Regions from separate parts of the Photobacterium piscicola genome, predicted to be linked through region 1. Evidence: predicted binding sites of a transcription regulator. Region 1 holds the regulator's gene; each other region holds the start of a gene.
The links. Region 1 encodes CRP, which controls carbon source genes, mostly activating them, when cyclic AMP is high. Its sites were predicted from a motif close to TGTGANNNNNNTCACA; they were not measured.

Region 1 (8,109 bases):
TACATCATTACCCATCAATGAAGATTTACTTCGTCGCCGTATCCAACATTCTCAAGCCAGTTTTAATGCCAGTGTTACCTCTCCAGGCCAGGAAAGTTATCTATTGGTCGCCGTTGATAGTGATACCAATCAAGTAGTTGGTACAACAGCAATTGAAGCGACGGTTGGACTTGATGTGCCTTTTTATAATTACCATTTAAGTACTGTGACCCATGCTTCGCGTCAGTTAGGCGTACACAACATTGTTAAGGTACTGACATTGGGTAACCAATACACTGGGGAAACTGAGCTGTGTAGCTTATTTTTATTGCCCGAGTGGCGTCAAGGTACTAACGGACGCTTATTGTCAAAGTCACGTTTCTTATTGATGGCTGATCATCAACAGCGATTTGCTAAGGTGGCTTTTGCTGAAATGCGTGGTGTCTCTGATGAACAGGGGAATTCCCCTTTTTGGCAATGGCTGAAAGAACATTTTTTTTCGATTGATTTTACTTATGCAGATTATTTAACCGGTATTGGCCGCAAAGGCTTTATTGCTGATTTAATGCCTAAATTACCGATTTACGTCAATTTACTTAGCAAAGAAGCACAAGCGGTGATAGGGAAAGTACATACTAATACTCGTCCCGCGTTACAACTGTTAGAACAAGAAGGATTTTGTTGTCGCGGTTATGTTGATATTTTTGATGCCGGTCCTAGTGTTGAATGTGACGTGCGTAATATTGAAACTGTGCGTCATTCGCAGCGCTATTCGGTCAATATTGGTGAACATAGCAGCCAACAACATTATCTTATCTCAAATGGTCAGTTAGCAGGGTTTCGAGCGGTTGTGGCTTCTATTGCGATTACTGCACAAGGACAAGCCATGATGACCGCTGAGGTTGCCGCTGCACTTAATGTGGAAATGGGTGATGAAGTAAGGTTAATAGCCCAACCATAAAAGGAGAGACGAATGAGCTTATGGATTAATAATCAATGGCTAGTGGGCGATGGTGAGCGATTTCAATCACTCAATCCTTATAATGATGATGTGGTTTGGCAAGGTAATGCTGCGAGTGTAGAGCAAGTTGAGAATGCTGTTGCTGCTGCAAATTCAGCGTTTTTAAACTGGCGAAATACGACGTTTAATGAGCGCTTAGCCGTTATTGAACGCTTTGCTCAATTACTGCAACAACATCAATCACAATTGGCACATATTATTGCGGCAGAAACAGGTAAACCAGTATGGGAAAGTACCACGGAAATCGCGGCGATGATTGCCAAAGTTGGGTTATCAACGCAAGCTTATCATGAGCGAACGGGTATTCGTCAGCGTCAGCAGGCCGAAACTACCATGATTGTTCGCCATCGTCCTTTGGGGGGGATGGCGGTATTTGGACCATATAACTTCCCCGCACACTTACCTAATGGCCATATTATTCCAGCATTGTTAGCGGGTAACACCGTGGTATTTAAACCCTCAGAACTGACACCTAATACCGCTCAACGAATGTGTGAATTATGGCAACAAGCGGGTATTGCTGATGGGGTGATTAATTTAGTACAAGGTGGACGTACAACGGGAGCGGCGTTAGCCATGGCAACGGGAGTGGCTGGAGTATTGTTTACCGGGAGTGCGCAAACGGGGCATTTGTTACATCAACAATTTGCGGGGCAACCGCAAACTATGTTGGCTTTAGAGATGGGAGGTAATAATCCATTAGTGATCGGCCAAGAGTATGGTGACATTGATGCGGCGGTATATACCATCATTCAATCGGCTTTTTTAAGTGCTGGACAGCGTTGTACTTGTGCACGGCGATTATATATCGCCACAGGAAAAGCTGGCGATGCTCTGTTAGCCCGTTTAGTGACGGTCGCTTCACAATTGCTGGTGGGTGATCCCTTTGCAACCCCTGCACCGTTTATGGGGCCATTAATTTCTGCTGTGGCGGCGGATCACATCATATTGCATCAACAACAACTTTTGGATGCTGGTGGCGTTGCTTTATTAACGGCAACGCGGGGACAAGGCGCAATTGTGACGCCTGCGATTATCGATGTTAGTGCTATTACTGAACTTGCGGATGAAGAATATTTTGGACCACTATTACACGTTAGTCGTTATGTTGATTTTACTCAAGCGGTAGTCAGTGCCAATCAAACTCGCTATGGCTTAGCGGCAGGGCTCATTTCAACCGATGAGCAACAATGGCTCTATTTTATTGAACATATTCGTGCTGGTATTGTGAATCGAAACCGACCCTTAACGGGAGCGAGTGGTGATGCACCTTTTGGTGGCCCAGGCGCATCAGGAAATCTTCGCCCAAGTGCTTATTATGCTGCGGACTATTGTGCTTATCCTATGGCGTCTGTTGAAGGGGATGATGTGCAATTACCGTCTCAATTAGCGCCAGGAGTAAGCTTGAGCTAAGGTTTAATGAGTGATAATGCTTTCAATAGGCAGGCTGATTATGGAATCTATTACCCAACTTTTTGATGGTTTATGGCACGATTATAGTCACCGCTTATGCCCTTCAGCGGTGCAAATACAGCAGTTGTTAACCGAGGACACAGCATTACTTAATGATCATATTGCATTGCGCAGCTTTGGGTTACCGAAGTGTGGCTTAGCCGTACTGGCTGCGCCATTTATTGCTTTGGGTTACCAACCGCAAGCAAAATATCATTTTAGTGCCAAAAAGCTGTATGCCGAATCCTTTATTCATGCAAACCCGGTGTTGCCAAAAGTCTTTATTAGCGAATTACAATTAGCGGGGTGCTCGGCTGAATTACAACATACGATACGAGCCTTGCTTGATCAGGTTGATGATGATTATTTTCGCCAACCTGATTTTATTTATCGTGGCCGTCCATGGCAACTTGACTTTGCGACCTATCAATTTTTAGCGGCTGAAAGTGAATATGCAGCGTGGGTTGCGGCACACGGTTTTGGCGCTAACCATTTTACGGTGAGTATTAATCAATTAGAACAGTTCTCTAATCTTGAAGAGGTTAATCATTTATTGCGCCATAACCAGTTTGTTATTAATCAAGCGGGCGGGGAAATAAAAGGTAATGCTGAGGTGATGTTGGAACAATCAGCAACCATGGCTGACAAGGTGGGGGTCAGTTTTCGAGATGGTATTCATAACATCCCTGGTGGATTTTATGAATTTGCAAAACGCCATCCCCAAGCGAATGGTGAGTTATATTCAGGGTTTGTGGTTGCTTCGGCGAATAAAATTTTTGAAAGTACAGATCGTTAATTGTAAGCCAAATAAACAGTGCTTAGCGCATAAGCACTGTTGTTGAAGGGTTAGTTATCCAGTGGTGAAGCCCAAACACCTGATTCATCTGCAGGGCAGCGACGTAATCCGGTTTGTTGTTCGAGATAACAGCGACTATCACTAAACCCTGTCATTTCAATGGTTGTTGGCTGACTAGTTAATATCCCAGGTACCGTGGTGTAACTGTTAACTGAAAAGCGTTCAATATCCATATTGACCATCATCGATTTAAAATCCATTTGTGAGCAAAATGTAGCATAAATAGATGTTATTACAAGTTAAAATTTAACACTAATGCCTGAGTGTTCAATGATTGTTTTACGGTGATCATCTGGGGAGTGATAAAAAAAAACCGCAGGCATAAGCTGCGGTTTCATCGGTGATTTTGGTATGACTAAAATAATTAGCGTGTACCGTAAACCACAATAGTCTTGCCATGAGCAGAAATAAGATTTTGCTCTTCTAGCATTTTAAGAATACGGCCGACTGTTTCGCGAGAACAACCTACGATCTGACCAATTTCTTGACGAGTGATCTTAATTTGCATGCCATCAGGGTGTGTCATTGCATCAGGTTGTTTTGCAAGATTCAGTAATGTCTGTGCAATACGACCTGTAACATCAAGGAACGCAAGATCACCCACTTTTTGACTTGTCACTTGTAGACGACATGCCATTTGAGCAGATAGACGCATTAGAATATCTGGGTTAACTTGAATTAATTGACGGAATTTTTTAAATGAAATTTCTGCAACTTCACAAGGGCTTTTTGCGCGAACCCAAGCTGTACGTTCTTGGTCTTCTTCGAACAAGCCGAGTTCACCAATAAAGTCGCCCTGGTTTAGGTAAGAAAGGATCATCTCCTTACCTTCTTCATCCTTGATTAATACAGCAACAGAACCCTTCACGATGTAGTACAAAGTCTCTGCTTTTTCACCTGCGTGAATTAACGTGCTCTTTGATGGATATTTGTGAATGTGACAATGGGAAAGAAACCACTCTAAAGTTGGATCTGTTTGCGGTTTACCTGGAACCATATTACTAACTTCCTCTGCATATGTTGCCCAACAATATGTTCTGTAAAGATAACTCGACAAAACTGTGCGTTGGCAGAGTTATTCACTCAGCTGATGGGCTGCGAGCTAACTTAAACTGGTTTAGAGTGTATCCTTTTTTTGGGGCTTTTTCTTGATATTGATCTCGATGACCCGCTCATTTATGAGAGATAAGTGTGCACATGATCACATCGTTGTGACTTAGTTACCAAAAGCACCGTTTCAAAGTGATTTTGCTCTCCAATTCTAGCAATAGAAATATGCAACACAATTAGCATTAAACAAAATAAATAACGTTTACATCGATGGAATTATCAACAAAAATAAGATCAAATTTTAAATAATATAGCTCAAGGATATAAAAATGCAGTCACGTGTAAAATGGGTAGAAAACATGACGTTTGTTGGCCAATCAGCATCGGGCCATAGTGTCGTTTTAGATGGTAACGGTGGTGAAAAAGGGCCAAGTCCAATGGAGTTGGTATTAATGGCTGCCGGGGGATGTAGCTCTGTGGATGTTGTTAGTGGTTTACAAGATTTACAACAGCAGATCACGGCTTGTGAAGTGAATATCTTCGCCGAACGTCGTGAACAAGCGCCACGAATTTTCACTCATGCCAATTTACACTTTGTTGTTACTGGCCATGATTTAAATGATGCACTAGTGAGTAAGGTGGTGGCTGACTCGCTTGAAAAATATTGCTCAGTTTGTTTGATGCTAGGTAAAGGTGTTGAAATGAGTCACAGCTATGAGATTGTTGTGGCGTAACTCGATGACGATGACGGTTGCTGATATCAGTAACCGTTTATCAACGAGTAGTGAGAGCTACGTCTGATACTTACTTCTGAGTATCATACAAGAAATAATGCTTACGCTATTTTTCCATTTTCAATGAGTTGTTCAAGCAACGGTCGCATAATCAGTTCCATCGCAAAACTCATTTTCCCACCAGGAACCACAAGGGTATTGTGGCGTGACATAAATGAGCCTTGAATCATCGCCAATAAATGTGGAAAGTCGACATTTTTTAAGCCACGAAACCGGATCACGACAAAGCTTTCATCTAAACTTGGAATACCTTTCGCACTGACAGGGTTTGACGTATCAACGGTAGGGACTCGTTGAAAATTAATATGGGTGCGAGAAAATTGGGGTGTGATGTAATTAAGATAGTCATCCATTGAGCGCACAATTGATTCCATCACCGCTTCTCTTGAATGACCGCGGTCGCGAGTGTCGCGAATGATCTTTTGAATCCACTCTAAGTTTACAATGGGCACCATCCCAATCAGTAAATCAACATGCTGAGCGACATTGGTTTCACCATCAACCACACCGCCATGTAGCCCTTCATAAAATAACACATCAGTATTTTCAGCTAACTGTTGCCAAGGCGTGAAAGTACCCGGCATTTGATTATAAGGTACGGCTTCATCAAAGGTATGTAAGTAACGCCGAAACTTGCCACTGCCGTCTTGAGCATATTGCTCGAAAAAGTGGGCTAACTGTTCAAAGTCATTGGCTTCTGCACCGAAATAGCTGATATGACGACCTTGTTCTTTGGCTTTACGAATCTCACAATCCATCTCTGGGCGAGTAAAACGATGAAAACTATCGCCTTCTAACCATGCGGCGTTGATGTCCATCATATTAAACATTTTGCGGAAGGCTTCAGAGGTGGTGGTCGTACCCGCGCCTGATGAACCAGTGACAGCAATAATAGGGTGTTTTACCGACATAACTCACCTTGTTGTTGTGATTAGCACAGGTTTAATAACAAATAATGGTCAGCGATAAATGTTACTACATGTTTGCTAAAATGTCGGTATTAAGTGATAAAAATGCAACTGATACCAAGTTTTAATGGTTATCGCTACAATAATGTAGTGATTACATTTGATTGCGGAGCTTAATATCTACTGATTCATGCAATTCAGAGAAAACAATTACAGCATCACCAGATTGTAATTGGCGTCGTACATAAGCCACTTTATCACTGAGGCTGATTTCAACTTCGCCATAATCAGTGCCTTCTCGTAAAATAAATTGTTCGATAAGGTTAGTGAGTGTTTCTGGTGCGATGTCTTGCCAAGGGATAATCATTACAACTTCTTAAATGACTAATAAAATAATAGCCGCAGTATATTCTTAAAATTAGCATGAAAGAAAGTCAGTCATTATTTGGTTGGGTTGTTTGATGTTGATCTAATTGTTGTTGAAACCATGCAGGCACTGTGTGCTCTAACCAAAATTGTGGTTTGAGTAAGCTGCCATTGATAAAACCGACATGACCACCGGTGGCTGATAAATCATAACGAATGTTGGCGGGTAATGGCTGTGATGGAATAACATCGCTGTTCATAAACGGATCATCTTTAGCATGAATGATTCGTAAAGGACGACGAATATTTGTCAGTTGCAGTAAGCCACTGCAACGTTGATAGTAGTCATTAGCATTTTTGAAGCCATGTAATGGTGCTGTTACTGCTTGATCGAATTGCCACACATTGTTAATCGATGCTAACTGTTGCTGATTAATGGGCATAGTGTGAGGCTGACGTTCAATCTTTTTGGCAATGGTGCGTTTAAGCGATGTTAGTAAGTAGCGTTGATATACTCGTGAGAACCCTTGCTGAATACGATCAGAACAGGAGGCAAGGTTAAGTGGTGGTGAAATCGCTTGAGCGGCAATCAGTTCGCTATTGTCACGGTAGTTAGCTAAGTAATTAATCAATACATTACCACCCAGAGATACCCCAACAGCCATAAATGGGCGTTGTGGAAATTGCTGCCGTAGCCATTGAATGAAGAAGCGTACATCTTTGATGTCACCGGAATGATAGCTTTGTGGATGACGATTTAATTCACCGCTGCAGCCTCTAAAATGCATCATTACTCCAAGCCAGCCTTGCTGTTTGGCGGCCATCAATAAGCCATTAGCATAAGGGCTGTTAAAACTGCCTTCTAAACCATGTAATAAAATCATCAATGGCTGATGATGGTTAGTGTGGTCTGGCTGCTCTGTCCAAGCAAGATCGATAAAATCGCCATCAGGCATTTCAAGGCGTTGAGTGATAGGGGTAAAGAGGGGCTGGCGACGAATAAAGCGAGGTAATAAGGTTTGTAAGTGAGGATTACCTAATCCGGTAGCAGCGCTAAATGGTTGCATGTAATGTCCTTGATCTTAATAAAAACGCCGGAGTAATAAAACTATCACTACGGCGTTAAATGATCACTCAGCGTTAAGCTGGCTTTCCATTTCTTCTAGTTGTTCTTGTAGTTCCATCCAGGCGACTTCAATGTCTTCAAGATCGGATTTAGCATCGCCTTGAAGCTTCAACTGTTCATTCATTTGCGCTTTATTTTCAGGCTCATAAATGGTGCTATCACTTAATGCTGTTTCTGCAGCGGTGATGATCGCATTAAGCTTATCCATTTGCTTTTCAAGCTTAGTGATCTCTTTGCGAATCGGTGCGGTTTGTTTACGGAACTCAGCATCTAAACGTTTTTGTTCTTTACGTGATGCAGCACTATTGTCTTTATTGGTTTCAGGTTTTGCTGCTTGCTGCTCACGACGTTCATTGCGTTGCTGTTCGCCTAACCACTTGTGGTAATCACCTAAATCACCATCAAAAGGCACTACTTGGCGATCGTGAACCAAGTATAAATCATCGGTCGTTGCACGGAGTAAGTAACGGTCGTGACTAACAATAACCATTGCGCCTTCATAAGATTGCAACGCGAAGGTCAGTGCTTGACGCATATCTAAGTCAAGGTGGTTAGTC
Region 2 (8,109 bases), 1.2 Mb from region 1:
CGAAATCAGAGCTACGTGATTCACCATTTTCTAGGAACTTAGCGTCAGTTGTACCGATTTCACCGTATACGTTAACATTGTTATGCATTTTTTGAGTTACGTTAGCATATACTGCGTAAGTATCGCCTTTCTGATCACGACGATCATAATTGTTGTAACCAATAGCAAACGTTGTTTTATCCATCGTGTAATCAGCAGCAATTTGGTAAACATTTCCACGTAACTTATCTACGCCTAATGCATTTTTATATTCAAGTTGACCGAAAGATGCGGCTAAACCAAATTGACCAAATGCATATTCAGCTTCTAGGTTGTAACCCTCAACATCAATAACACCAGCTGGTTTAAATGTTGTTCCAGGAATATTGTCAGCAGTATAGTAGTAAACACGTGCGTCAAGACCACCAACGCGGTAACCAATACGCGCATCAGTTACGTAAGTATTAACATCACGAGAGATATCACCACTACCGTCAGAAATTAGACCATTGTCTTTCATATCATGAGAAGCACCAAAGTAGAAAGTACCGTTATCATAAACATACTTAACTACGTTGTTACCATTTGTTTGTACGAAGTCAATGCCTTCAGAACCTAACTCATAATCTTTACCAATACCTGAATCATCAGATACTAAGTATTGACGACCAAATGTTAACGTACCGAAGTTACCAGAGAAACCTGCCCATAACTCATCACTCGTTACATCGCCATCTTCGAATTCAAAAGCCATACCAGCTACAGTTGTTAACTGCTCTGAAATTTTAATGCTTGTTGTTAACGCAAGATCTGCATCATCAATACGGAATTTAGCATCATTTTGTGGTGCATAATCTTTCCAGAATTGTACTTCAGCTGCGCCAGAAAGATCAACTTTAACGCCATTTGCATCGTAAAGGTTGATGCCAGCATTCGCAGAACCAGCTGCAGTTAGAACTGCTAGCGCTAATAGAGTTTTTTTCATGATATGTCCACTGCCTTTCTTATTGTTGTAAATCTCAGTCCTGAGATTCCCTGTCCTTATATTCCCCTGTCATGAGTTCTATTTTTAAAACAAAACACTAAAACACAAAGGAAGTAATTTATGGCTCACATCCTGACAGAAGTTCAATATTTTTGTCAAATAATCTAAATTAAATATAAAAAAACATAAAACACATCACAAAAACAAATAGTTACGAAAAATAGATTCGATATTAATCACAAAGAAATAAGTAAAAAAATGCAATTAACATTAAATTAATACCTATGAACAGCGGTGTTTTACATAACTAATCAACCTAAAAACACAAAAAAAACAGCATAAAACACTGTGCTAAATTCAAATGAGCAGCATTTAAATTTACTAGCAGAAAGTGCCTATAACGCAAATGTAATAGAAATAAAAAATCGTGAGCGATGCCTCACTTTAAAATATAAATAGCGTAATTTTTGTTACCGCTCACATTTAGTGCTTCATGCTATAATGCTTTTCCCGGCCCTTATGAAGTTTCAACCATGCTGCACAACACCATAAAAAGCGACATCAAACAGTGTTACATCAACCTTGGTCATCAACTCGATAACTTTATTCCTCGTCGTGCACAAAACTATTTAGTTGCAGAAATAGCGAAAACACTCGCAGGTGAATACCATAAAAAGAATCGAGTTCTCGTTGCAGAAGCAGGGACGGGTATTGGTAAATCTCTGGCCTATTTAATTGGCGGGATCCCTTTTGCATTGTTCAATAATAAAAAACTGTTGATTTCAACGGCAACCGTCGCCCTTCAAGAGCAATTAATTACCAAAGATTTACCGTTGTTTAATCAAATTTTCCCACGAGAATTTAGCTTTATTCTTGCCAAAGGACGTCAACGCTATTGTTGTAACCACAAATTAGAAGCAAGTTGTTCAACCGATAGCGAATTACAACTGGGAATGTGGGAAGAAAAACCAAAAAAATCCGATCTTGATTTACTTAAACGGATGCTAAAAGCTACTGAACAAAACAAATGGGATGGTGATCGTGATAGCTGGCCGACAACGATTCCAGACAAAGTATGGCAACAAATTATGGCGGATAAACACAGCTGCCATGCAGGAATGCCTAAACACCGTAGCTGCCCTTTTGCTAAAGCACGAGAACATCTAGATAAAGCAGATGTTATTGTGGCAAACCATGCCTTATTAATGGCTGATATTGAATTAGGCGGTGGTGTGATTTTACCTGAGCCGGAACAGACCATTTATGTGATTGATGAAGCACACCATTTACCACAAGTCGCGCGTGACTTTTCATCTGCCGCATCCAGCCTCAAAGGGGCTGCTACATGGCTTGAAAAACTCAATCAAATTGTGGCTAAATTTGCTGAGCTGGCCGACTACCAAAAAGCAAACCGATTCCAAAACGCAATTCAAGACAGCGTGCAGCATTTAGTACCGACTTTAAATCAAATCGCCAACACTATTGATTCAAGCAAATTCAATAAAGATGGTGTCTATCGCTTTGAGCATGGTGAATTACCCGCATGGCTCGAAGAAGAAGCAAAAGGTTGTAAAGATGCCAGTAAGAAAGCATTACAATCATTAGGTAAAATTCAAGATCTTATCGCTGAACGTACCAAGGAAAATGTCATTATTCCACGTTTAGGTGAGCAAGCACTTACTGAGATCGGTTTTTACCTTCAACGCCTTGAAAATTTAGAAAAAGTTTGGTCTTTAATGGCACAACCCAACCATAAAAAAGGCGCACCACTTGCACGTTGGATAGAAAAAAGTCCTGAACGTGAGAATGATTACATCATTGAAGTATCACCATTAGAAGTCGGCTATCGTCTTGATCAACTGTTATGGAGCCGTGCTGCGGGCGCTATTTTGGTGTCGGCAACATTACGTGCATTAAATCAATTTAGCTTCTTTTGTCGTCAAGCGGGAATCTCTGATGCAGAAGCAGAAGGCACGCGTTTTCTTGCACTTGCATCACCGTTTGATTATCAAAACAACGCTCGGTTAGTTATTCCAGCGCTAAAACTTGAGCCACAAGCAGAACAATTTACCGATCTACTGATAGAAGTATTGCCTGAATACCTTGAAGGTGAAACCGCAAGCTTAGTATTATTTTCATCTTACTGGCAAATGAACAAAGTCGCCGATGCCTTGCGACCATTAACCAAGAAAAACAAGTGGCAATTACTGGTTCAAGGTGAAGAATCACGTAACGAAACGCTAAAAAAACATAAAGACAATTGTAAAAATGGCATCCCTAGCATTTTATTTGGCACTGGAAGCTTCTCTGAAGGTCTTGATTTACCTGGGGATTTATTAGAAAACCTAATTATAACTAAAATTCCATTTGCCGTACCAACATCACCAGTAGAAGAAGCACATGCAGAATACATTGAAAGTAAAGGCGGTAACCCTTTCTTACAAATTTCTGTTCCAGAAGCGAGTAAAAAGTTAATTCAATCAGTAGGTCGCCTGCTGCGAAAAGAACGCGATTCTGGTAGAGTGGTTATTTTAGATCGTCGTATTATTAATCGTCGTTATGGAAAGGCATTACTTGATTCTTTGCCTCCATTTAAGCGCGTAATTGAATACAACTAATCATCTTAGCCATAATAAAAAGCATTTAAATGATTGATATGATTGAACCAGGTACATTAGCGATACTTGGCGTAGTTGCATTAGCAGCAGGATTTATTGATGCAGTAGCAGGCGGTGGCGGCATGCTTACCGTTCCTGCTCTATTGTCCCTTGGTCTTCCCCCCCATATCGCACTTGGTACCAATAAACTGGCAGCAAGCTTTGCTTCCTCAACGGCGGCATGGACGTATTACAAGAAACAATTATTTAATCCACAATTTTGGAAGGCGTCCTTTGTTGCAACTTTTATCGGCGCAATTATTGGTACGCTGACAGTGAATCTCATCAGTGGTGCATGGCTAGAAAAAATCCTACCTTTAGTGATTTTTGCGGTCGCTATTTATAGCTTATGGCATCCACACCCAAATCCTGATCAAACACAATTACCAGAGGTAACCAAAACCTTTAAACGTAAACAGTGGCTACAAGGATCGAGCTTAGGTTTTTATGATGGTTTAGCAGGCCCCGGAACTGGCGCATTTTGGACGGTATCAAGTTTGGTCTTATATCGATTAGATATGCTACGCGCTTGTGGACTCGCAAAAGCCATGAATGTCACCAGTAATATAACTTCACTTATTACGTTCATTATCTTGGGTCATGTGAATATTGCGCTAGGTTTAATTATGGGCGTATGTTTAATGATAGGTGCATATTTAGGGGCTCATTCGGCCATTCATTTTGGCGCTAAATTTATTCGTCCCGTTTTTATTACGGTCGTGTTTATTCTTGCTGCTAAATTAGCGTGGCAAGCGTGGTTTTAAACATACCCGTTTATAGGTATAACAATGATTGATCTTTCTCGATTACAAACGCTTATTGAACAACTACAACATCAAGCAGAAGAAGCCGATCGTCTTCGCGGTGAAGCGCAGCGGCCATTATTTGATCAACAATTATTTCGTCATCGAAGTAAATTACTCACACCTTGCGTTGTTGAAATTACACAAGAACTGGCAACACTACAAAAAGAACAACAAGCGGGTAAATTATTGCCTGAACGTACCCAGCATATGTGTGAGAAACTTATCGCTCAAATAAATGCCATTCAACGTGAACTCGCAACCCAACATATTCGTAAAAATGAACCACAGCAAGCCGCTAAATGGCAACGTTCGATCAATGACGTATACCAAGATCTTAATAAGCATAGAGATTGGGAACGCCGTTTAAAAGCTATGCTTCGAGATAAAGAATCGTTACTCAACCGTTGTGGTTCTCAGCTTGAACAGCAACAAGCTCAAAAAGAGATCCTTGCCTTAGAAGGCCGTATAAGCCGTTGCCAAGCAGCATTAATAACACTCGAAAATGAGATTAATCGCCGTGAGAGAAAAGGCTAATCTTCTCTATTCTCAACACCAAACCAAAGAGATCCATTAATGAGTAATGCACCAACATCATTAGACAATGCACCAGCAGAAATTAAACTTGCAGTTGATTTAATCTGCCTATTAGAAGATAACGATATAGATCCACAAATCGTTTTATCCGCACTTGATATTGTGCGTCATGATTTTGAGAAAAAACTGCAATCACCATCATCAAAATAATAATCAACAGCCATAAAAAAAGGCTGAATTAATCAGCCCTTTATAATATCTATTTTATCTTAAAAATAAATTAGTTAATGCCCGCACGCTTTAGCAAACCAGCCATCAATGCTGAACTTGATTTTACTTGCTTTGATTTATTTTTCAGATCCTTAGCAAGCGCTGTATCATTAACATCATTAGCAATGAAGATCATTGATTGGTACATATCACGTGGCGTTTTAATACGCTCTTTATCGTTCAATGGCTTAAGCAATGTGACGACATCAGAGCCTTTCTTTTTATTTTCAGTTGTGTAACGTAAAATTGAATCAAGTAAACGATCCATATCAACCATAAATTCAGAGTTTTCAGTACCCTGTTTTTTCATTTCTTTAAGGTTTTTCTTACGAACCTGATTAATAACAAATGCTGGTTGATTAATTTTACGATAAGCGAAGATACCCGCTAGCACCAATAACGCTACACTACCAGCTGCAACATAACCCCAGATAGAACCTGAAGATTCAGCAACAGGCTGAGCGACAGCGGCAACGTTTGCAACAGACTCTGGTACATCAGACATATTTGTAACCTTTTACTTTAAGAATTCGGAATGCGGTGAGACCTTACCACCTACTCGATAAACTGCTATATATTTTATCAAAAATTAGTTCAAATAGGAGACAGAGCTCAAATGTATGCTCATTCTGCCGTTTTCAACAACAAAAATAAAGCACTGCTAGATTGATTTTCAATCAGCAGATTGTAACTATTTGTCTAGCAATATAAAAACGTTAATTTGCATCAACATCTATTTTTTCACCAAGCATTAAACCGTCATTAACACCACACATTTGCCCGTTACGTCGTATTGGCTAATCACGATGAACAAATTAACTAACAACACACATATTTATGCTTAAAGTTTAGTTGGTTTTTCACACAATGATAGTATTAACATTTGTACCAATAGTAACAATAAAGCCGCGTTCATCACGACAAATAATCTATCGTGATAATAAGCGAGTTACTTCGTTATGACGGTATCGGTTTGGAACGTTTTAATTTTTGCACCATGACATACATACTTGGCACTACAAATAAAGGATCGACAATACCGAGTGCCATACCTGCGATAATAATTATTCCTAACGATCCCATTGCATTTGCTCCTGGCCCAGCTTCGCATAACAGCGGCAATGTGCCCAAAATCATAGTTAATGAGGTCATTAATATCGGCCTTAAGCGCGTTTTAGTTGCTTCTAAAATTGCAGCGCGAGGCAAATAACCTTGAGCTTGTAATTCATTAGCAAACTCAGTGATCAAAATACCGTGCTTACAAATCAATCCAATTAAAGTAATTAAACCAATTTGTGAATACACATTTAAGCTGTAATCACTAAAATATAAAGCCCACAAAGCGACAGATATAGTGATAGGTAATGACAACATCACCACTAATGCATCTACCACACTTTCAAACTGTGCACTTAATACCATGTAAATAAACACTAATGCTGCAATAAAGACGAATAGCATTTGTTGATTGGCATCTAAATATTGTTTGGCGCTGTCAACATAGCTATAACGCGCATTGGTCGGCAGAAGCGTTGGTAACATTTTATTTAACGCATTGATCCCCTGCCCCATGCTGACACCATCAGCCAATCGAATCGATAATGACGCCGATGTCGCACGATCATATTGATTAAGCGCGTGTGGCCCTAATTGATTATTAATACTAATCAACTCAGATAATGGCACTAAGGTACCATTATTATTACTGATCCTAAGTTGTAAGAGTGCATTCGGTGTTAAAGTATAAGCCGACGCTAATTGTAAATGGAGAGGATAATTAGCACCTTGATAGCTCATATCATTATTGAATGTCTTACCACTCATGGCTAATTTTAACACTTGCTGAATATTATACAGCGACACACCATATTGAGATGCCAGCACACGGTTGATCTGGATCTTAAACTGATTTTGATCGAATTTTAATCCACTTCTTGCATGAACAAATAACGGCGACTGCTGAATCTTATGAGCAAGCACTGTCATCTGTTGGGATAACGTTTTTTCATCAGCACTGCTGCTAACATTAATATCAATGCCATTACTATTACCATGTCGCCCACCTCCCGTTTCAATGGCGGGGATCACACCAGTAAACACCGTATTACCACCTACTTTTAAACGCGCATCGATCTTTTCACTGATCGCCTGTGCTGATAGCTGACGTTGATCCCATGGTATTAACGTTACAAAACCACGAATAAAATCACTACTGGTCAAAATAGCCACATGCGCAATATCAGGGATCTGACGCAACTGCTTATTCATATTGTTGATCATTCGTTGCTCAGTAGCATCGTCACTGCTGCCCACTAAAGGCTGAAACAAAAAGATTTGCCCGGAATCTTCTGCAGGTAACATTTCTGATGGTGTCTGCATAAATGGCCAATAACTGCTGACTAAAATAATCACCATCAACACTAATGTCATTTTACGATAATCGATAGTTGAGGCTAATACGCGCTGATAAACCATCGCTAAATGAGTTAACTTATTATTAATCCACGTTTCAAATCGACCCGCGGGGTGATGATTCATCATTTTACTGCACATCATCGGCGATAACGTTAATGCCACCACACCAGAAATAATCACAGTCCCCGCTAAGGTAAACGCAAACTGCTGGAACAACTGACCAGTAATACCATCGACAAGTCCAACAGGAATATAAACCGCCGCTAATGTTAAGGTAGTCGCTATAATAGCAAATCCAATTTGACGACAAGCAACCACGGTCGCTTTACGCACAGATGAGTGATGCCGTAACTGACGATGAACATTCTCAACCACGACTATCGCATCATCAACCACCAGCCCAACCGCTAATAACATCGCCAATAAGGTTAATGAATTAATACTAAACCCTGCGAGCTTTAAA
Region 3 (8,109 bases), on a different replicon from region 1:
AGAATATCCCTGCTGCCAGCCATCAGTAAACTGCTTCGATCTATTCTCTAACGTCATGTCTTGAATGTGGCTATATCCAGCAACGTTTGCCTTAGCAAGAGCCGACTCACAGCCTTGATTATAGCCATAGTGATAAATGCTGTTGTACTTAACGTCACTTATATATTCGTCGGGTAAAAATCGCATTTCACCGTCATCAGTATGTGTACAGCCAACAACGAATAGTGCCATGCTACAAATAGCTATTATTTTAGGTTGCATGTTATCTCCTTTACCATGCTTATTTAACTCTTCTCAGTGTAGCAATAAATTATATTTATCACTGAAAATAAACCCATCTCTTTGAGCTAATGCAAAAAAAACCGCCAACATTACTGCTGACGGCTGGCTTATTACTTATCGTTAATAAAATATCGTTAACGATTAAGGATCTTGTGACTCAGGTTTTGGTAGGTAGTGTTCAGGTTTTAAACCTACAAATTCAGGAAGTAATGTACCTACTGAAATTGATGACCATGTACCGGTTAACACACCAATAAACATCGCAATTGAGAAGCCCTGTAGCGACGCACCACCCAATAACCATAATGAGCTGATCGTCATCAACGTTGTACCTGATGTCACCATCGTACGTGAGAACGTTGCAATAATCGCTTCGTTGTTGGTTGCTTCAATGTCTTGCTTTGGTTTCGCAATCAGAAGTTCACGAATACGGTCGGCAATAACAATCGAGTCATTCAATGAATAACCCAAGATAGCTAAGATAGCGGCTAGTACGGTTAAGTTAAATTCCATTTGCGTCATAGCAAAGAAACCAACAGCTAAAATAACATCGTGCATTAGGGCAAGTAATGCACCCGCAGCAAGACGCCATTCAAAACGGTAGCTTAGATAACCTAGAATACAAAGCATTGTTACAAGTAATGCTAAACCACCTTGAGATGCCATTTCAGCACCCACTTGCGGACCAACAATACTGGTATTTAAGACTTGTACTTGTGCATGTAGCGGATCAAGTACTTGCGTGATGTCTGGGTACGTTACACCTTTTGGTGGAACAGCATAACGTAGAATCCAACGGCCAGGTTCATCAGCGGCTATTACTACAACATCTTGCTTAAAGCCCGCATCCATCAGTGGTTCAATTTCACTGCTGGTGATTTGGCTGTTCATCTGTACTTCACTAACAACACCGCCAGTAAAATCAAGACCCCAGTTTAGACCACGAATACAGATGAAACTGATCGAGATAACCATTAGCGCAATTGACACAATACCTGTCATATAACGCAATTTAGTTAAGTTTGTAATAATCCAATTTTTCATTGCGTTAAACCCTTACATCTCGACGAGAATCACGACCCCAAACCAAGTTAATAATGGCGCGGGAAGTAAATATACCAGTGAACATACTGGTTAGAAGACCTAGACCTAACGTCAATGCAAAGCCTTGAATTGGACCATTACCAATAGAGTAAAGAACCACTGCGGTGATCATTGTTGTAAAGTTGGCATCGAAAATAGTACCAAATGCACTACTGAAACCACGATCAATCGCTTGAGCAAAACTGCGCCCTTCTCGAACCATATCGCGAATACGTTCAAAAATAAGCACGTTGGTATCTACCGCCATACCCACTGTTAATACCAGACCGGCAATACCCGGCAGTGTTAATACCGCACCAGGAATCAAGGCAAGTAAACCAAATAGCATGATCATGTTAGTGATCAACGCAATATTTGCAACCCAACCTAGACGACGGTACCACAATGCCATAAAGACTAATGTCACACCTAAACCTAGCGCTAACGCTGCGAAACCATTTTTAATATTTTCAGCACCCAATGTTGGACCAATTGTGCGCTCTTCAACGATAGTTACTGGTGCAGTTAATGAACCTGCACGTAGTAGTAATGCTAATTGTTGTGCATCAGCTAGTGAACCCGCACCCGTAATACGGAAACGACTACCTAACTGAGTTTGAATGGTTGCAACACTGATGATCTTGTTGGTTTGTACTGTTTGACCTTTCGCGTTACGAGTATATTCGCTAAACGAAGTCGCCATTGGCTGACCTACGTTATTACGAGAGAAGTCTGACATCATGCTACCACCAGCACTGTCTAAGGTAATATTAACCTCAGGCGTACCCATCTCACCCATACTCGCACGAGCATCGATAATGTGATCACCCGTTAATACAGGCTTACGGCTAACACGTACAGGACGGCCATCTTTGTCGTCAATGATCATGGTGCTACCAGTGCCCTCTTGCTTAACAGCATAGAAAGCCAAACTTGCCGTTGCACCGATAACATTTTTCGCAGCAGCTGGATCTTGAACACCAGGAAGCTCGATACGAATACGGTTTTCACCTTGACGTTGTACAGACGCTTCAGTAATACCAAGCTGCTCAATACGGCCACGCATCGTTTGCAAGTTCTGCTGTACGGTTAGGTTACGCAGGTTAGTTTGCTCATCTTCACGCATAGACAATACTAAATTATTGCCTTCGCCATTCTTCGCTTGCCATTGTGGGTATTGGGTACGAAGGTATGTACGAATCTTATCATTTGCTTCTTCAGTTGGCAGACGCACAATAACTTGGTTGTTAGTGGTCATTTCTGAACGTGCAGCACGAATATCTTGCTTACGGAAATCACTACGAAGATCGTCAGTCAGCTGCTGTGCATGCTGCTTGTAAACTTCTTTCATATCGACATCAAGTAAGAACTGAACACCACCACGTAAATCAAGACCTAACTTAATAGGCTCAAAACCTAGGCCTAATAGCCATTTTGGTGCCGCAGGTTCTAATGCTAACGTTAAACGGTCTTCATTATGAATAATGCTGTTTAACGCTTCTTTAGTATTAGTTTGTTCTTTGGTTGAATTAACCACCACAATCGTACGAGTTGGCTGCTGTTCAATAGTTTTGGCTTCAATGCCTTTTTCTTTTAGAACACGTTGAATCTCAAAAGGTGTTGGCATTGCGCCGCCTTTCGCACTGATTTGTACTGCTGCATTTTCGCCATACCATGTTGGAATAGCACTAAGCAACATAATCGAGACCGTCACAATTAACACAACATATTTCCATGCTGAGTAATGATTCAGAATCTGTTTATTATTCTTTTTTCTCATTATTTTAAGCCATATCTCTAGCAACAAATCATATTGTTGCGACCGATAACACATCAATAATTATTATTAACTTTTCTCATGGAATTTGAGAAAGCAACCCGTTATTACCATATTCACAGCCGATAATATTGAGTATTAATAATAGCTATTGATAGATTTAATACATAAATTAATAAAACGTTTTATGTGTCGATGAAAGCAACATCACTAAGTAAAGCACACCATGCCATAAATGACATAAGTGCCCGTAATGTCTTATGCGGTAACGAACGAATGTCCGTAATGTGAATAGAGTAAATTTGAGTCTTTCCAGCCAGATACGCGTGATGATGAGGGTTTTATATTTAAAATCCAATCACTTTGTGGGCTGAGGGGCTCGGCATACCCAATGGCAAGCATAGGTATAGGGAGTAAGGGGAATTCAAAGGCTAATTCAAATGTCGGCGCAATTTCATCAGCACTATGATAAAAACTATTCAACGATCGTGTCGAAGTATTAATCATATTTTGTAAATTAATCACTTCAACACGATGATGCTTACCACTATGAGGTGGCAATTTAAGATTGGTTGGTGATGGAAAATTCCATACTAATCGCGTGTTATAAAAAGAAACGGGTAAACCATTATTACTTACATAGCGATCCATTGGATGTTTTTGTGTCGGCGTTTGATTCGTCTCATGATGCAGAGCACGATCAATATAACTCGCAGTCTCTATCGTCACCTTTGTAGCATTAACCACCTTTGGGTTAAGCACTGGTGCTTCAAGAACATCCGTATATACAGGACTGGTCGAGGTGAAATGCATAATGTTTGTATGTGTCGATGCCGAAGCAAATGAACTTGCTCCTAGACATAACACCAATAACATTATACGTAACACAGCTGTCAACATTAGGTTTGACTAAACCAATCCATAAAATAAAAGTGAGTGTTATGATAATTGCCAACACAAATTGTTACAAGCGATTAATTTCAAATAATTAATCCTATTGATAAACCTCACTTATTTACATAAAACACATACAAGGTATAGCCATTTACGCAATAATGCAGTCTGTTATGATGTTACAAACTGCTCACAATTAAAATCAAGGAAGTATTAACGATGACAGCAAACGTTGCTTTTTTAGGGCTTGGAACTATGGGCTATTCGATGGCCGGCCACCTTGCCAAAGCGGGTTACCATGTAACTGTTTATAATCGAACTCAAGCAAAAGCCGACGCTTGGACTCAAGAATATAATGGCACTATTGCCCTCACACCTTGTGACGCGGTAACAAATGCTGACATTATTTTCACTTGTGTAGGCAATGATGATGACGTCCGTGAAATTTATAAAGGTCAACAGGGAATTTTAGTCACCGCAAAGCCGGGAGCTATTTTGGTCGACCATACCACGGCATCAGCCGATGTGGCGCGTGAAATTGCTGATGCCGCACATGCTATTGGCTGTGACTTTTTAGATGCTCCCGTCTCAGGCGGTGAAGCTGGTGCGATTAATGGTTGTTTAACCGTTATGGTTGGCGGCAATGAAGCAGTATTTAATAAAGCCAAACATGCTATTTCACAATATGCAAAAGCAACAACATTAATGGGCGAAACAGGTTATGGCCAAATAACAAAAATGGCTAATCAGTTATGTATCGCAGGTGTATTACAGGGCTTATCCGAAGCGGTAACACTTGCGAAAGCAGCAGGGCTTGATATTCACACCATGACCGAAGTATTAAAGCACGGTGCTGCTGGCTCATGGCAATTAGAAAATCGAGCGCAAACCATGGCGGCTGATTCGTTTGATTTTGGCTTTGCTATTGATTGGATGCGTAAAGATCTCGCTATCTGCTTTGATGCGGCAGAAAAACTTAACGTGGCATTACCATTAGCAAAACAAGTTGATAGCGAATATGAAAAGCTACAACAGCGTGGATTTAATCGCGCTGATACCTCAGTCTTAATCAAGCAATTTGATAAGTAGCGACTGAAAACCCCCCATCAATAAATACAACAAAGCCGTAGCAACAACCATTGCTACGGCTTTGTTCTTACGCTATTTCTAGCTTGATTAACTTGTTACATCTCGATTATAACGTAACGAAAATACCCGCTAGCGTAGCACTCATTAAGTTTGCTAACGTTGCCGCCATTACTGCTTTAAAGCCCAATTTAGCAACATCACTACGACGCTCTGGTGCCATAACACCAATAGAACCGATCTGAATCGCAATAGAGCCAATATTAGCAAAGCCACATAATGCAAAGGTAATAATAACTTGAGTATGTTGTGATAATGTTTCTTTTACCGATGCAAAATCCATAAAGGCAACAAATTCATTAAGAATCAGTTTTTCACCAATGAAGGTACCCGCAGCCATCATTTCATGAGTTGGCACGCCAATAACAAACGCTAATGGTGAAAAGATATAACCCAGAATAAGTTGCATGCTCAGTGGCGTAGTTGCAAACCATTGTGATGCGGTATCCATACCAATTGCAGACGTTAAACTCGCAAGACCATAACCCACTTGCTCAAGGCCAGCATTCGCCATTGCAATCACACTCACAAACGCAATTAGCATCGTACCAATTGCAACTGAGACTTTCATACCATTCATTGCGCCCGCAGCCAATGCATCGATCGCATTACTGTGCTCACTGGTCGCCATCTCGATTTCAACTTGTTCTTCTGGTACTTGTTGTTCAGGCACTAAAATCTTAGCCATTAACAAACCACCAGGTGCGGCCATAAAGCTAGCTGCAATCAAAAATTTAAGATCAACACCTAAGCCTGCATAACCACCTAAAACTGAACCCGCAACAGATGCCATGCCACATGTCATTACAACGAAAAGTTCAGAGCGGGTCATTTTAGCTAAGAATGGACGTACCAATAATGGTGATTCACCCTGCGATAAAAAGATATTACCCGTCGCGACTAATGATTCCGCACGGCTAGTACCCAATAGTTTTTGAATACCGCCACCCAACACTTTAATTACCCATTGCATAATACCGAAGTAGTACAACAGTGAAATTAAGGCACTAATAAAGATCACCAATGGCAATACACGGATCGCAAACACAAAACCGCTTTTTTCAATATTAGACAAATCACCGAAAACAAACTGAATACCAACATCAGCAAAGCTCAATAGGCCAGCAATACCATGGCTCATAGCGCCAAGCATTTTTTGACCAAGAGGCACATACAATACCAATGCAGCAAAACCCGCTTGTAATACTAAAGCACCCAGCACAGTGCGCCAGTTGATAGCTTTGCGGTTATCTGAAAGTAAAATTGCGAATAAAACCAGTACGACAATACCGGCCAAACTAATTAACAACTGCATTATTTCGTCCTATTGTGTTGCGAATAATGTAGGTATTGATTGTGTTGTGGCATCGGAAAAACATTTGCTGAAAGATCAACAAAAGATGGATATTACGCCAATATGCGTAAATAACTAAAGGGGTGTTCGTCCAATGGTACAACATACAAGTCACCTAAATTAACAAGCTATAGTTAACGCCGGTCCAACTCCGTGGGTCGTTCACATATCCTAGTGACAGCTTGTAATAAGGTGGCTGAACGTAATTGTTCTGGCCGAGGCGAGAGTATATAGAGATCTTGGTCACATTAAAAATTTAGTATAGTGTTTTTTTACATTTATACATAATTAGCACAAATAATATGCTAAATACTGCTTTTCTTAACCTTTTCCTTAAAAAAAGCGCACAGAAAAGCCCAGTTACTTTGATATAACTAGGCTTTAAGAATTAAAAATACCACCAGCAAATACTGCCATTGGTAATTATTTAGTTAATGCGGTGTTTAGCCATTGATCAAATGCAGTTTTAGGCATGGCACCATTGAGCATGTCGACCATTTTACCGCCTTTAAACACCATAATGGTTGGAATACTACGAATGCGGTATTGGCCAGCCAATGCTTGTTGCGCTTCTGTATCGATTTTAACGAAACGAGCAGCACCACTACGTTCATTCGCCACATCAGCAAATACAGGAGCAAAACCTACGCATGGACTACACCAAGGGGCCCAAAAATCGACAACAACAGGTTTATCACCATTAATTAGGTTTGCAAAGTTATCAGCAGTACCTTCAATTGGCATACCATCAAGTAATTTTTCTTTACAAGTTCCACATGTCGCTTCATCGTTTACACGATCAAGGGGTAAACGGTTCAATGCTTTACAATGTGGGCAGCGAGTTGTCATGGTTGTCATAATGAATATCCGAATCTAATTCTAAACTATTGTTATTTAATCTATCCCCATCATTATCAAAACAAAAGCTGTTTTTACTGATTAAGCTGATAGGAAAAACCTATGGATCTAGATTGCTGTTATATGATCAGTGATTACCAATAAACTAAAGCAAAAAACTAAACGGATTAAAAATTGATCTTCTTTAATCCGTTTAATACCGTTTAACGATCTTATTCACTCAATGGCTGTTCTGCTACCGTCTTCTCGGCCTTAGAACAAGTCCAGCCTAACGTACCTAACTTAGTCGCAAAGGTTTGAGCTTTCGTTTCACAATAACCGACCTCATGGTTTGCACTCCATAACACTTGGCTACCGCTCGATTTTATATATTGCACATCACAAGGTACTTTGTTGCCCGGTTGGCTATAAACGACTTCAACAGTGCGCTCTGCTGTGCCATTTTTACAAACATAAGCCTCTTGTGCTGATGCTTGAAAAGATAAAATAGACAACATCAATAATAACATTACTTTCATAACAACCTCAGGATAAGAACTTTCGTATTAAGTTTAGTCGGCTTGAGGATTAACACTTCAATCCCTCACATTTTATAATACTAACATTTGTATGATGTACAGCTGATTAACAACTATTATACCGTCGACTATTACGTAATATTCTGAATCATATTAAAAAAGCGGTCATCTTCGCTCGCAATGGTAAAACCACATCG
Region 4 (8,109 bases), 1.6 Mb from region 1:
CGCGCACAAAAAGTGGCTGACCGCTTATTTGAATTAACTCAATTTGTCGTTCGTCAATTAGGTGTAGAAAACGTCGGTGCACGTCTTAAAGGTAAAGGCGTTTACCATCCATCTTGTAGTCTTATTCGTAAATTAGGCGTACGCGAAGAGCCACTTATTTTACTTAATAATGTTGAAGGCCTTGAGCTGTTACCTATCGATAACCAAGAAACTTGTTGTGGTTTCGGTGGTACTTTCTCCGTCAAGATGTCTGAAATTTCAGGCGAAATGGTGACTGAAAAAGTACAGCATATTAGCGCAGTTAAACCTGACTTCTTAATTGGTGCCGATATTAGTTGTTTATTAAATATTGGTGGTCGTATTAGCCGTGAAGGTCAACCTATTAAAGTAATGCACATTGTTGATGTGCTGATGAGTCGTTAAGAGGTCATTATTATGTCAATGAAAACTAGCAACGTTAAATTTAAAGATCGTATTCATCTAAAAATGAAAGACGAATCTATGCGTGCCGCCGTTGCCAACGCACAAGAACGTATGTTTAAAAGCCGTGCAGTTGCTGCTGAAAAACTCGGTAACTGGGAAGAATGGCGTGAAATGGGCATGGATATTCGTAACCATGTACTTGAAAATCTTGATTACTACTTGCAACAGCTGAGTGAAAATGTAGAAAAAAATGGTGGTCATGTTTTCTTTGCTGCAACCGCTGAAGATGCAACTAACTACATCGAAACGATTGTAAAGAAAAAGAACGCCAAAAAAATCGTAAAATCTAAATCAATGGTGACTGAAGAAATCGGCATGAACCAGATGATTCAGCGCAATAATTGCGAAATCATCGAAACCGATTTAGGTGAATATATACTACAAGTCGATGATTGTGATGCTCCATCTCACATTGTTGTACCTGCATTACATAAAAACCGCACCCAAATTCGCGAAGTGTTCAAAGAAAAGCTCGGTTATGACGGCACCTCAGATCCTGAAGCCATGACCCGCTTTGTCCGTGAGCATATTCGTCATGATTTCCTTGAAGCCGAAATCGGTATTACTGGGTGCAACTTTGCGATTGCAGAATCAGGTACCGTTACTTTAGTAACAAACGAAGGTAACGCACGTCTAGCCACCAGCTTGCCAAAAACACATATCGCTGTCATGGGTATGGAGCGTATTGTTCCAACCTTTGAAGAGTTTGATATTGTTGCTAGCCTATTATGTCGCAGTGCAGTTGGTCTACCATTAACAGGTTACGTAACCGCGTTAACGGGTCCACGTGAAGGTGATAACTGTGATGGTCCAGAAGAATTCCACCTTGTTATTGTCGATAATGGTCGTTCAAAAATTCTAGGCTCAGAATTCCGCCCAATTCTACGCTGTATCCGTTGTGCTGCGTGTGTTAACACTTGCCCTGCTTACCGTCATATTGGTGGTCAATCTTACGGTTCAATCTATTCAGGTCCAATTGGTGCAGTATTATCACCACTACTTGGTGGCTATGAAGATTTTAAAGACCTACCTAATGCCTGTAGTTTATGTCGTGCTTGTCATGATGTGTGTCCAGTAAAAATTCCACTGTCTGATTTGTTACTAAAACACCGCCAGATCATGGGTGAAGAAAAAATCACCGCGTCATCAGAACGTGCAGCAATCACTGGTTTTAACTTTGTTAATTCACACCCTTTCATCTGGGATAAAACAGTTAAAATCGGCGCAATTATGGCTGGAAAACTGATTAAAGATGGCAAGCTTCCCTTTAAAGTGGGTTTGCTTAATGCATGGACACAAACGCGTGATTTACCCTCACCAACAGGTCAATCATTCCGTAGCTGGTTCAAAAACAGAGATGACAAATAAGGGGCTTCCGCATGTCAGAGCAACGTATTTTTAACCGCGATAGTTTCCTTGATAATATCGCAAAACAACTTGGCCGTGAGCGTATTACTGCACCCGTAGCACGCCCAAACCTTAAATATAACTGTCACAAAGATGTATTTGCAGACAAGAGCCCAGATGAATTAAAAGCTATTTTAGTTGATTACGCTGAAACAACATTAGCCTCTCAGGCATTGGTTACAACAAAAGATAAGCTAACAGAAACATTACGTAATGTATGTTTTCACTATTGCACTGATGATGGTGAAGGCCTTAATCCTATCGGAGAAACTATCTTTACTGCGGATAATCGTCTGTTAGATATAGTAAATCCGAAAGATTTAGCTGAAAAGCAACATGGTGTCTACATCTGGGATCATAGTGCAGGTTACGATGCAAACATTGCTGTTGCAGAGCGCGCTAAAGTCGGCGTAGTATTCGCAGAACAGGCATTAGCTGAATCAGGCACTATGGTACTTTATAGCCAAGCAGCACAAGGTCGAGCCGTTAGTTTGCTCCCTGAAGCCTCTGTTTTCATTGTACCTAAAAGCAATATCGTTCCTCGTTTAACACAAGCGACAGAACTATTACATCAAAAAGCACAAAATGGTGAACGTATTCCATCATGTGTGAATTTTATTTCAGGTCCTAGTTCGACAGCAGATATCGAACTGATCAAAGTTGTTGGTGTGCATGGGCCCGTCTTTGCCACCTACATCATTATTGATGATATGTAATTTTACCTATCACCAATAGTGATAAACAAACTAGCAGGATGCTAGTGGTTAAGCACTTAAACGGGAATACGAAAAAACGCAGTTATCGGACTGCGTTTTTTTTCGCGTATAATTCAGCTCTAAACAGACTATTGGAATATTGACATGCCTGCTATTGATGATCTCGTTCTTTTTACTCAAGTGATTGAGTATGGTTCATTCAGTAAAGTTGCTGAACTAAATAACATCACCAAATCTGTCGTGAGTAAACGCATCAGTAAGCTTGAAACTAGCTTGGGGCTACAACTTATTTATCGTACAACCCGTAAGCTAACACTGACCGAGCCAGGCGAAGTGCTTTATCATCGCGCCAAGAGCATCAGCAATATTGCACAAACCGCATTTGACTCAGTAACAGGTTATAGTGAAGCGCTATCAGGCAAAATTCGCATGTCAGTCCCCACCATTTCAGGTGAATTAGTACTGGCTAATGCTGTCTCTACCTTTTGTCAAAAACACCCAGGCTTAATGGTTGATATGTCACTTAACAATCATTTTGTTGATCTGGTTGCGGATAATTATGATCTGGTGATCCGTACCGGTTATCTGGAAGATTCAAGCCTTATTGCTCGTCATATTTTTAATTCACGTTGGGTTATCTGTGCTTCACCCGCTTATTTGGAGCAACATGGTATACCTGAAACACCTAAGGCATTAAATAGCCATAATTGTTTAGGTTATAACCCTCAAAGCTCAGGTCCTTTTGACTGGCAATTTATTCGTCAAAATAAAATCTATACCCATAAAGTGAGTGGTAACTTTTCATCAGATAATGCCGCATCATTGAAAAAAGTCGCACTCGCTGGCAACGGAATTGCTTATTTACCTACTTGTTTAGTTTATAACGAATTACAACAAGGCCAATTAGTTGAAGTATTAGCCTCACATGCAGGAAAAGTCGTTGGTATTTATGCCGTCTATCCCTACACACGAAAGCCTGCAAAACGTATTCAGGCACTGATTGAACATATTCGCGAAAGCTATATGGAAATTAAAGAACAATTTTAACCATCAATTCATTTCATCAATAAATGCCCATCATAAAGAGCTTGTTTCACTAATGCCGCACCTGGCATCGTAGCTTGGGTATAGAAACGGCTTTCTTGAAGTTCAAGATCGCGATTATAAATAGGCAGTGTTTGAGAAATAACACACTCCATAATTGCGGGGTATAACACGGCTTTAGCGCGATTTAATTCACCACCAATTAAAATACGCTGAGGATTAAATAAGTTCACCATAATCGCTATTGCTTGGCCGAGGTGATGCCCCAGATCGATAATAATTTGACGAGCAAGAGAATCGCCCGCAACCGCTGCATCACAAAGCGCCTCAATAGTCAGAGTTGATGCCGTTAATATCGATGGATGCCCTTCTTGTAAACGGGTTAAGGTTTGATCTAAAACAGCAGTTAAGCTTGCTACCGTTTCTAAACAACCATGATTACCGCAAAAACAGCGCTTACCATAAGGTTTTACCTGAATATGACCCAACTCACCAATATTACCACTACGGCCTTGCAGCACCGTATCATCTAAAATAATGCCTGCTCCTACACCATTGTGCACAGAGACTAGAATCGAGTTCGAAATACCACGTGAATTACCAAACAACTTTTCAGCTAATGCCCATGAACGAGTATCATTGCCAACAAATACAGGTAACCCTGTTGCCTGATGAATAATATCGCTTAACGGTAGGTCCTTGATGGTGTAATGCGGCATTTGTAAAACAATACCTTCAACCGCATTTACTAGCCCAGGTAGTGAGATTGCAATCGCTGAAATACGGTCAAGGGCACTAACATGATTGGCAAAAAATGTATTAATTTCTGTTAATAATTTAGTGACAACATCATCTTGCTCAACTTGATTAATATTTTGTCGCTCTTCCACTAAAATATCACCACTCAATGAGTGTAAAGCGATCGTTAAATAACCACGTCCTAATCGAATCGACAAAAATTGCCAACCTTCATTAGCAGGAACAAGTCCAATCGCAGGTCGTCCACGACTAGTAGATTCTTGATATTGTGTTTCTTTTATTAAATGTGCCTCAATTAATTCACGCGTGATCTTAGTAATACTAGCTGGCGCTAATTGGCTACGTTTAGATAATTCAATCCGCGAAATAGGTCCATACAGATCAATAAGTTTATATACGCTCCCGGCATTATTTCTTTTTATATGATCAATATGACCTGGCTGAGCGACATACATGTCGATACTCCTTGAGGAAAAACAGCGATAAATATCATTCGATTTTCAATTTTTTTACTTTGCGAAGTAATTGTGAAGTCTCTTGTACTCAGGACGTGACAGCCGTCACGAGGAATCCCTAAAGACTTCCGCTTTCGCTTCTGACATAATGATAAATCGGCATTTCGCCGAGTATAAATTCAATGAGTAAATTTAATCTCCTCCGTGCTTTTGCTAAACGTCATTCACAGGTGGCAGCTAGATTACGATATCCAAAAGTAGCGATAAGAGAAGTATGAGGTTCTGCGTGTACAAAATTAATGAAGTCTTCGAAACGATTCAAGGTGAAGGTGTATTCACTGGTGTTCCTGCTATTTTTGTCCGTTTACAAGTCTGCCCTGTTGGTTGTTCATGGTGTGACACCAAACAGACATGGACAGCTGAAACTGAAGATTTAGTCAGCGTTGAACGTATCATGATTAAAACAGAAGACTCTCCACTTTGGACCCAACTCGATGCGAATGGCATCGTTAATCTATTAGTTGATCAAGGCTATACCGCCAAACATGTGGTGATCACCGGTGGAGAACCATGTATTTATGATCTACGTCCACTAACAACTGCTTTAGAAAAAGCGGGCTTTAACTGTCAAATTGAAACCAGTGGTACTTCAGAGATATTAACCAGTGACCAAACGTGGGTAACGGTATCACCTAAAATCAATATGAAAGCAAAATTGCCTGTATTATCTTCGGCGTTAGCACGTGCAAATGAGATCAAACATCCCGTAGGCACTCATAAAGACATAGAACAATTAGAGACTTTATTGGCGCCAGTCACGCTGCGTACTGATGTCACCATAGCACTCCAACCCATCAGTCAAAAACCACGAGCAACAGAACTATGCATTTCAACATGCATCGCGCGTAATTGGCGTTTATCGATCCAAACCCATAAATATTTAGCAATTGCTTAACCCGCAGCACTTTCATCTCATGCTATAGCATCAAAGAATAACAACGCAATGATAAGACAGTATTTGCTTATCATTGCTAAAATGATCATTTCTTGACCAACCTTCTGTGTAAAATCCCACTTTCCCACATCAATTTATCAATCTAATGAGATCAATGCTTGATGCTTGACGTAAGAAAGGTAATATTACTTATACAACGATATCTTTAAGCACGTAATACTTTAATTCCAAAGTGAAGTGCCTAAACGGAGAATAACTTAAACATGACTTACGCGCCTGTAACAGACGTATTAAGCGGCAAACTAGCTATAGACAGTGAAGTCACTGTTCGCGGTTGGGTTCGCTCACGTCGTGATTCCAAAGCTGGAATTTCTTTCCTTGCCATTTATGACGGCTCTTGTTTCGACCCGATTCAGGCCGTGGTCTCTAATGAGTTAAATAATTACCAGGAAGAAGTTCTTAAATTAACAACTGGTTGCTCTGTTGAAGTCACAGGTACAATTGTTGCCTCTCCTGCTAAAGGTCAAGATTTCGAATTAGCAGCAACAGCAGTTAAAGTTGTTGGCTGGGTAGAAGATGCTGAAACATACCCAATGGCAAAAACACGTCACTCTATTGAGTACTTACGTGAAGTTGCACACCTACGCCCACGCACTAACGTAATTGGTGCTGTTGCTCGTGTTCGTAACTGCCTGTCTCAAGCTATTCACCGTTTCTACCACGAGCAAGGCTTCATTTGGATGTCTGCACCACTTATCACAGCGTCTGACTGTGAAGGTGCTGGTGAAATGTTCCGTGTGTCTACGCTAGATATGGCAAACCTGCCAATGACAGACAAAGGCGAAGTGGATTTTGACAAAGACTTCTTTGGCAAAGAAACATTCCTGACTGTATCTGGTCAATTAAATGCTGAAACTTATGCTTGTGCTCTAAGCAAAGTATACACATTTGGTCCAACTTTCCGTGCTGAAAACTCAAACACTAGTCGTCACCTAGCTGAATTCTGGATGGTTGAGCCTGAAGTAGCTTTTGCTGATCTAAATGATGTAGCAAAACTAGCTGAAGATATGCTGAAATATGTATTTAAATCAGTACTTGAAGAGCGTCGTGACGATCTTGAATTCTTTGCTTCTCGCATTGATAAAGACGTTATCACTCGTCTAGAGCAATTTGTAACGTCTGATTTTGCACAAGTAGACTACACTGATGCAATCAAGATTCTTCAAGATTCTGGTCGTCAGTTTGAGAACGATGTTGAGTGGGGCATTGATATGTCTTCTGAGCACGAGCGTTTCCTTGCTGAGCAACACTTCAAAGCACCAGTAATTGTGAAGAACTATCCAAAAGACATCAAAGCGTTCTACATGCGTATGAACGAAGATGGCAAAACTGTTGCAGCAATGGATGTACTTGCACCTGGTATTGGTGAGATTATCGGTGGTTCACAACGTGAAGAGCGTTTAGAACAACTTGATGCACGTATGATTGAAATGGGTCTAAATCCTGAAAGCATGGGCTGGTACCGTGATTTACGTCGTTATGGTTCAGTACCACACTCAGGTTTTGGTCTAGGCTTTGAACGCCTAGTATCTTACGTAACGGGCATGAGCAATATCCGTGATGTAATTCCATTCCCACGTACACCACGTTCTGCAAACTTCTAAATACCCAGTGTAATTAGTCGTAAAAAAAACCATCTTCGGATGGTTTTTTTTATAACACAATTATCATTACTTATATAAGCTACATTATAACACTATACTTCTTTCGTATTATAAATATTGATTTCATTTTGAAAATGGATTATGTTTAAAAGTATATTCACCAAAAGAATACAAACCTAGCGATAAATAAAAGCACACCCATGAGAATAAATAATACGAACTATAACTTTATAACCCTATTAAAAAGTTTTATTTTACTTTTTTTTCTATTCTCTAGCTTTTATGTTATATACAATATTTATCATATTGAGAAATTCAATCAACGCTATATAACTAGAATACAAACAGTATATTCTTATGTTCGTCGCTTTGGATCTTATTATAACAACGCATCTGAAGAACATAAGCTTAAAGATGATTATCAAATAGACAATGTTTCAATAATTATTAATACTCCAGGAAAAGTAAAAAAACTATCAAAAGGAATTAGTTTATTACGCTCAGAGTTAGATAAGCTCACTAATAATGTATCTGCAATTTCTGTTTTTGAAAACTCAACGAATAATGCTCATTTTTGTCCCATTAAACCCAAACATTCAAATAAACTTAATAACGATGCTAAAAAT

Region 2: dinG (ATP-dependent DNA helicase DinG) is a predicted target of CRP. The motif match lies at 1,391-1,406, and genes of this name have one in related genera.
Region 3: ACJZU6_RS14990 (NupC/NupG family nucleoside CNT transporter) is a predicted target of CRP. The motif match lies at 6,769-6,784, and genes of this name have one in related genera.
Region 4: ACJZU6_RS10445 (ROK family protein) is a predicted target of CRP. The motif match lies at 4,959-4,974, and genes of this name have one in related genera.

Annotation. Positions count from the first base shown of each region.
Region 1 is NZ_CP175534.1:594,625-602,733, forward strand. Features, by position in the region: gene astA (arginine N-succinyltransferase) at 1-940, shown strand, start outside; gene astD (succinylglutamate-semialdehyde dehydrogenase) at 953-2,413, shown strand; gene ACJZU6_RS02840 (DUF1338 domain-containing protein) at 2,454-3,248, shown strand; gene ACJZU6_RS02845 (hypothetical protein) at 3,299-3,493, opposite strand; gene crp (cAMP-activated global transcriptional regulator CRP) at 3,673-4,305, opposite strand; gene ACJZU6_RS02855 (OsmC family protein) at 4,688-5,092, shown strand; gene ACJZU6_RS02860 (phosphoribulokinase) at 5,194-6,063, opposite strand; gene ACJZU6_RS02865 (YheU family protein) at 6,215-6,427, opposite strand; gene ACJZU6_RS02870 (hydrolase) at 6,495-7,493, opposite strand; gene ACJZU6_RS02875 (ABC transporter ATP-binding protein) at 7,557-8,109, opposite strand, start outside.
Region 2 is NZ_CP175534.1:2,492,613-2,500,721, forward strand. Features, by position in the region: gene ACJZU6_RS11790 (porin) at 1-964, opposite strand, end outside; gene dinG (ATP-dependent DNA helicase DinG) at 1,498-3,582, shown strand; gene ACJZU6_RS11800 (TSUP family transporter) at 3,612-4,385, shown strand; gene priC (primosomal replication protein PriC) at 4,410-4,961, shown strand; gene rsmS (pleiotropic regulatory protein RsmS) at 5,001-5,171, shown strand; gene ACJZU6_RS11815 (hypothetical protein) at 5,242-5,736, opposite strand; gene ACJZU6_RS11820 (efflux RND transporter permease subunit) at 6,189-8,109, opposite strand, start outside.
Region 3 is NZ_CP175535.1:64,121-72,229, forward strand. Features, by position in the region: gene ACJZU6_RS14965 (hypothetical protein) at 1-261, opposite strand, end outside; gene secF (protein translocase subunit SecF) at 424-1,326, opposite strand; gene secD (protein translocase subunit SecD) at 1,331-3,145, opposite strand; gene ACJZU6_RS14980 (hypothetical protein) at 3,401-4,042, opposite strand; gene ACJZU6_RS14985 (NAD(P)-dependent oxidoreductase) at 4,256-5,125, shown strand; gene ACJZU6_RS14990 (NupC/NupG family nucleoside CNT transporter) at 5,232-6,497, opposite strand; gene trxC (thioredoxin TrxC) at 6,960-7,394, opposite strand; gene ACJZU6_RS15000 (hypothetical protein) at 7,607-7,912, opposite strand; gene ACJZU6_RS15005 (GNAT family N-acetyltransferase) at 8,044-8,109, opposite strand, start outside.
Region 4 is NZ_CP175534.1:2,185,869-2,193,977, forward strand. Features, by position in the region: gene ACJZU6_RS10425 ((Fe-S)-binding protein) at 1-423, shown strand, start outside; gene ACJZU6_RS10430 (LutB/LldF family L-lactate oxidation iron-sulfur protein) at 436-1,851, shown strand; gene ACJZU6_RS10435 (lactate utilization protein C) at 1,863-2,606, shown strand; gene ACJZU6_RS10440 (LysR family transcriptional regulator) at 2,751-3,653, shown strand; gene ACJZU6_RS10445 (ROK family protein) at 3,662-4,864, opposite strand; gene queE (7-carboxy-7-deazaguanine synthase QueE) at 5,139-5,819, shown strand; gene asnS (asparagine--tRNA ligase) at 6,083-7,483, shown strand; gene ACJZU6_RS10460 (GGDEF domain-containing protein) at 7,684-8,109, shown strand, end outside.